Regions from separate parts of the Exiguobacterium sp. s57 genome, predicted to be linked through region 1. Evidence: riboswitches for the same ligand, from Rfam matches in the RefSeq annotation. Region 1 holds a riboswitch; the other holds the start of a gene.
What was found. A riboswitch is a leader RNA that binds a small molecule or an ion and turns the genes downstream of it on or off. The one in region 1 is predicted to bind FMN.
Positions count from the first base shown of each region.

Region 1 (3,406 bases):
GCTGTACCATGCGGGTCCGTACTGTTCGTCACCATCGGCGAAAGGTCAAGACGTGCCGCCACTTCTTCCGCGACAGCGCTACAAACGAGCCCTTTCCCTTCCGTAATCAAAAAGTTCATCGTCTCAGGTGTCATCTTGTCTCCTAGTACGACAAAATCTCCTTCATTCTCGCGGTCCTCGTCATCTACGACGATGATGGGACGTCCTCGTCTCAATTCCTCCAGCGCCCGTTCAATCGAATCAAACATTACCATCCCGCCTTTCCATATCCTTGTTCCGCCAACGACTCGAGTGTCATCTTCGACTGCCCGATTACTTTTTCCATATATTTTGCTAACAGATCACATTCTAAATTGACCAAATCACCCGTCTGTTTCGTTCCTAGGACGGTCTCGCTATACGTATGTGGGATTAACGATAGTGTGAATCCTCGCTCCGACACGTCAAACACGGTCAAGCTCGTTCCGTCTACGGAAATCGATCCTTTCGGTACGATGTAGGAGAGAAGCGCACGTTCACATCGGATATCGACATACACCGCATTCGCGAGCTGTCGTTTCTTCGTGATTCGTCCGACCCCGTCGACATGGCCGGATACGAAATGTCCGCCGAATCGTCCGTTCGCCGGCATTGCCCGCTCGAGATTGACACGTGTTCCCGGTTTGACCCCTTCTAAACTCGACGCCTTCAACGTTTCCGGCATGACATCGACAGAGAACGTCGCGTCATCGAACGTCGTCACCGTGAGACAGATCCCATTCACGGCAATACTGTCCCCGAGCTTCACATCATCGAGCACCTTCTCAGCTGACAAGACGAGTCGTAAAGATGGCCCGTTGCGCTTGACCGCTTTGATCGACCCGATTTCTTCGACGATTCCCGTGAACATCAGAACGCCCCCTTTCGAAGGACGACTTTCAAGTCGGGTCCGACCGTTTCGACCTGATGAATCATAAAACGGGAGATGTCCTCAATCGAACCAACCTGTTGTGAGCGATAGACGCCATGTTTCCCGCCAAACACCCGTGGTGATTGATAGGCGACCCATTCATCCACGTAGCCTCCGTCAAGAAGTGATGTGACGAGCGTCGGACCGGCCTCGATCAATACACGCCCGATTCCATTCGCGTATAGTGTCTCGAGGACCATACCGAGCGACGTATAATCGAATAATTCGACGCCGACAGCTTGAGCGCGTTCACGTCGCTCTGCTTCATCTGACGAAGTGAAGAGGAGCACCGGGACGTCTTCTGCGGTCCGGGCCAGCGTACTGGCGAACGGTAATCGTAGGTCTCGGTCGAGCACGACCCGTTTCGGTTGACGCGTCTCATGATTCAATCGAACCGTGAGCGACGGATCATCCGCAAGCACCGTGCCAATCCCAGTCAAAATCGCATCGACCGTGGCACGTAGTTCATGCACATCACGACGGGCTTCCGGGCTTGTCACCCATTGACTCTCTCCAGTCTCCAAGGCGACTTTCCCATCGAAGCTCGTCGCCGTCTTCAAGATGACATACGGTCGTTTCGTCTCAAGCGACCGCAAGAACGCGGGATTCAATGCCCGCGCCTCCTCCTCAAGCAGACCGACTTCGATCTCGATACCGGCCGTTTGAAGACGAATAATCCCATTGCCCGCAACGAGCGGGTTCGGATCCTTCATGGCGACGATGACACGTTTGATGCCCGATTCCACGATCAGATCTGCGCACGGTGGCGTCTTGCCTTGATGCGAGCACGGTTCGAGCGTGACATATAATGTCGCCCCGTATGCAGCGGGACCAGCCATTCGGATGGCATGGACCTCTGCATGTGGTTCGCCCGCCTTGAGATGGGCACCCATTCCGACGATGCGTCCGTCTTTGACGAGCACGGCGCCGACGAGCGGATTGACACCGGTTTGACCATCGGCTGATTTGGCCAATTGAATGGCCTGTTCCATGTACTGTTTCATCTTTCTCCCTCCTTTTTCCGTACAAACAAAAGACCCTAAGGAAAGGTCCTTAGGGTCTTGGTGGGAGGGTTCCGTCGCTTTTGGGAAAGCCAAATAAACGTTTTCTATACAGAAAAGCGTACGACGAAGCACAGGTCACGCGGACCTGTTTTTTGTTCCTTCTCCCATCCAGACTATACTGTCGGCTCTAGAGTCTCACTAGATCCACCGTTCGCACACGTGCGCCCGGGTCACGGACTTAGGGCATGGGCCCATCACCGCCGGTTGGGAATTTCACCCGACCCCGAAGGAATATTTGTTTGTACAGATTTACTGTATCGCAATTATTTTTATTACGCAAAACAAAAAACGCCACTCGTGAGAGTAGCGTCCCGATTATGCGAGAAAGAGGACGACGAGAAGTCCAACAATCCAGCAATAATATGAGAAATATTTCAATTCGCCTTTCGCCATGATGTGTTGGAACCACTTCAACGAAATGGCCGTCAACACGTAAGATGCGATGAATGCGAGGATGAGCGGACCGAACAAGTCACGCGTCTCCGGATTCGTAAAGAGCGTCGGACCATCCAAAATCATCGTCCCAAGACTGATTGGGATGAACAGGAAGAACGAGAAACGAAGTGCCGATTCTTGCTTGATGCCGAGTAACATAGCCATGACAATCGTCGCCCCGGACCGACTGATTCCCGGAATGAGTGCCACGGCTTGCGCGAGCCCGATCAATACGGCGTCACGAAGCGTGATGCCACCGTCTCCTTTGTTCCCTCGCATGTTTCGGATGAACCAAAGGGCGAGTCCCGTGATGATGAGCGTATACCCGACTGTCGCCACACCACCGAGCACTTCTCCGATCCAGTCCCCGAAAAGGACACCAAGGACACCGGCTGGCACCGTTGCAACGAGTAGTAATCCGATGAACTTCACATCGACCATCGTCTCGTCCGTTCGATCTTTTTTGAATAAGAAGGTCCACAAACTCACGATGAGGCGAACAACATCCTTTCGATAAATCGTTAAGACAGCGAGAAGCGAAGCGAAGTTTACGAAAACTTCAAATGACAATCCCGGCAAGTCGATGTTAAATAGTTCTTGAAAGATAACGAGATGTCCACTCGATGAAATCGGAATCGGCTCAGTGAAACCTTGAATCAATCCAAGCAACGTATAAAATAACCAAACTGTCATAGTGATGATCCTCTTTTCTGTTTTTCACTCAATGCGGCTATTTTAGCAGAATCGGACTTTCATTGACCAGTCGTTTAATTTTTTTTGAACTAATTTCATTATTCGATTGATTAGTCTGAAAATTAAATTTATTATAGAAGGGTACTCATCTGGAGTGAAGGCGATGACCCCATTTCTCCAGATGGGTACTTTTTTATAAAATATGACAATTTTGGATGATTAAAACTTTATGTTTACATTTCTCACGATATTCGATTTAATTTGT
Region 1 is NZ_JACSKR010000001.1:1,115,264-1,118,669, forward strand. Features, by position in the region: gene ribB (3,4-dihydroxy-2-butanone-4-phosphate synthase) at 1-248, opposite strand, end outside; gene ribE (riboflavin synthase) at 248-889, opposite strand; gene ribD (bifunctional diaminohydroxyphosphoribosylaminopyrimidine deaminase/5-amino-6-(5-phosphoribosylamino)uracil reductase RibD) at 889-1,953, opposite strand; FMN riboswitch at 2,106-2,248, opposite strand; gene KNO98_RS05710 (undecaprenyl-diphosphate phosphatase) at 2,329-3,141, opposite strand.

Region 2 (3,406 bases), 210 kb from region 1:
TGGTGGTCTTTTCGGATTTGACGGATTGTCATTACAGTTGATTCTCGGTTATGTCTTTGCGCCACTTGCTTTCGTCATCGGTGTACCGTGGGCAGATGCTGTACAATTCGGTAGCTTCCTTGGCCAAAAATTAGTCTTGAACGAATTTGTCGCATTCTCTGAATTTGCACCAATCATCGGTTCAGGTGATTTGTCAGCTCGTACAGAAGCGATGATCGCATTCGCACTTTGTGGTTTCGCAAACATCTCATCACTCGCAATCCTTCTCGGTGGTCTTGGTGGTATGGCACCAAACCGTCGTGGAGATATCGCACGCATGGGTGTTCTCGCGATTCTCGCAGGTACGCTTGCAAACTTGATGTCAGCTACTTTGGCTGGACTTCTTCTCTAATCGGTATAAGAAAAAAGCGATCACTTCGGTGGTCGCTTTTTAGTATACAGATGATTGGAGAAGTGTGATGTTCGGCCATTGGGTGCGCCAGTTTTTTTGTTTTAGTCGCTTCAAATAGATTGGATGGTTTGAAGAGTTTGCTTCAAAGAACGGTGTTGGCTTCACTTGTAGACTGAGCAAATCTTGAATCCCATATGGCGCGGCAAGGATGAGCTCGTCATTTGAATTGAGTCTCACCCCGACTGCTGTCACGGTCTCGAGGAAGTGTGCGAGTGCATCGGTCGATGAAGTGTACGGCGGGAGATGGTTCACATGATGCATTCTTGCTTGGTTTTTGACTGACCAAGGTACGCTTGGGTTCAGTTGATAGAACGTCCGCTCTAAGTTTTTTTCGATGGATTCTTCCGGATGAATCGGGTCGAAATAAATCACATCCACGTCATCCGTCTCTGTCGGTGTATCGTATCCGTGAAGATGGTCCCACACTTTCGCGCGAATATAACCCGCGCAAATCAACCAATCCGGTAGATTGAGGGTGGCGACAGTATGGAGATGCTGCATGAGTTCTGAATCTTGCTGAAAAAAATGAATCAAATTCTGTTCGTCAGTCATCATGGAGTGCCCTCCCTAAATTTCGGTTAAAAAAGCACCTAGGCAAAGCCTAGATGCTCGTATATCGATTATGCTTGAAGTTGGACGCGTTGACGTTCGATCCACGGCTTCAATTTCATGAAAAGAGGGACGAAGAGCGCGCTGATTAAGATCGCTTTAATCAAGTTGAACGGTAAAATACCGTAAAGGACAAGGTCCGTTTTCACAGCCGGGTCTGCCATGTCTGCCATTCCGAAGAAGAACGCATAGGCGGGCAAGATGACAAGATAGTTTAAAATGGCGAGGCTAAGTGCCATCGTAATTGTTCCGGCGAGTAAGCCAGAAGCGAGTGCTTTGTTCGTCTTACGTTTGTGGTAGAACCAAGCAACTGGGTACATGAAGGCCACACCTGCGAAGAAGTTTGCGACTTCTCCGACTGGTACACCGCCACCGTTAAAGACATAGTACAAGACGTTTTTCAATCCGACGACCACGACACCTGCGAGTGGGGAAAAGACGATTCCGGCAATGAGTGCGGGAATGTCACTAAAGTCCACTTTGAGGAATGGCGGTAAGAATGGGAGCGGGAAGTTGAATAGCATGAGTACGAACGAAATCGTCCCGAGCATCGCCAACGTCACCATTGTAGTCAGTCGTTTATTGCGCGTAGTTTTCATCAGAATCTCTCCTTTAGGTCGCTCCTCGATGAATGGCACCCGTCGCATATAAAAACCCGATTGCACTAGAGACAATCGGGAGAGTTTACGCGCATACGAAATAGATGTTTTCCGAGGTGGAAGAGTCCACGTCAAAGAAAACATCCGGATATCGGTCGGATGCCGCCATCTTCTCCCATCCAGACTATACTGTCGGCTTTCGAATCTCACGAAATCAGCAAGCAACGCCTTGCTCGCTCACGGGCTGAGAAGAATCAATTCTTCAATACCGCCGGTCGGGAATTTCACCCTGCCCCGAAGATGGAACGATTTAATTTTTTTTGTTACAGTTTAGTTATACAAGAAAATGCACAAAACTACAAGTCAATTGACTTGAAATGAAGATATATAAGGAGGAGTTCAAATGATTCATTTAACAGAGTCAGCCGCACTTCAAGTGCAAGAGATGATGAAACAGGCCGAACGCCCGGAAGCGCAATACTTGCGAGTAAAAGTACAAGGTGGTGGATGTACGGGACTATCTTACGGGATGGGCTTTGACGAGGAAAAAACGGACAAAGATGTTCAATTCGATCATCACGGCGTCCGCGTCATCGTCGCTGAAGCAGACCATGGAGTCGTCGACGGACTCGAGATTGACTACAAGCAGTCGATGCTCGGTGGGGGCTTCACGATTAAAAACCCGAATGCCATCGCAACATGTGGCTGCGGTTCGAGTTTCCGGACGGCGACGAATGCCGGGACACCAGGAGATTGCTAACTAGTTTAGACTATGGAACGCCATAGTCTTTTTTTTGTGCGATTCGAGCAGTTACGGAACGGCAGGGAAAGGGAATGTAGGAAAGAGAATCGTATCAAAGGGGGCTAGAGTGATGAGGAAAGTATTGATTTTTGGAGGATCACGCTATTTCGGGAAACGGCTCGCGCTGCGACTTGCTGAAGCGGGGGACGATGTGACGATTGTGACAAGGGGCCAACTGCAAGTACCAGAAGCCGAAGGGATTCGGTCCGTCAAAGGAGATCGTCAATCGGTGGCGACATTGAAAGACTTAGCACGTGAACGGTACGATCTCGTCTACGACAATATTTGTTTTACACCGTATCAGGCGAAGATTGCATCAGATGCGTTCATGGGAAAGGTCGGGAAATACGTACTGACGTCAACGATGTCGGTGTATGCACCGGGGCCTGATTTAAATGAGAGTGATTTTAATCCACTTCATTATGAATATCACTTAGACGCGGAACACGATTATGGACAAGGGAAACGAGAAGCTGAATCGTTTCTCTTCCATCGCGCCTCGTTCCCGGTGGTGACGGTACGCCTACCCATCGTTTTAGGTCCGGATGACTATACGGATCGACTCAAATTTTATGTAGATGCGATCCGAAATGAAGAACCGGTCGTTCTGCATCACCCGGAAGCGAGGATGGGATTCATCTCGAGCGCGGAAGCAGCAGGCTTTTTGGAATGGGTAGGACGTGCAAACGTCACTGGTCCATTCAATGCAGCGAGTGATGGCCTTATTTCCATAGGAGCGTTGATGGAACGAATTGGTCAACACGTCGGAAAAACCGTTCAAATTATAAAAGACGGAGAGTCTTCCCCGTATGATTCGGATGTCGACTACTATATGTCGATTGCCGAAGCGAAGAAGGCGGGCTATGTGTTCACACAACTCGATGATTGGATCGACCGAGTCATTCTCCAGACAATGCGGAAATGAAAAAAATCCTCTGTGGGCAT
Region 2 is NZ_JACSKR010000001.1:900,554-903,959, reverse strand. Features, by position in the region: gene KNO98_RS04615 (NupC/NupG family nucleoside CNT transporter) at 1-391, shown strand, start outside; gene KNO98_RS04610 (nucleotidyltransferase family protein) at 431-1,003, opposite strand; gene KNO98_RS04605 (ECF transporter S component) at 1,072-1,659, opposite strand; FMN riboswitch at 1,823-1,965, opposite strand; gene KNO98_RS04600 (HesB/IscA family protein) at 2,063-2,419, shown strand; gene KNO98_RS04595 (Rossmann-fold NAD(P)-binding domain-containing protein) at 2,532-3,386, shown strand.
Region 2: linked by a shared signal. The riboswitch ahead of KNO98_RS04605 (ECF transporter S component) and the one ahead of ribD (bifunctional diaminohydroxyphosphoribosylaminopyrimidine deaminase/5-amino-6-(5-phosphoribosylamino)uracil reductase RibD) in region 1 are both predicted to bind FMN.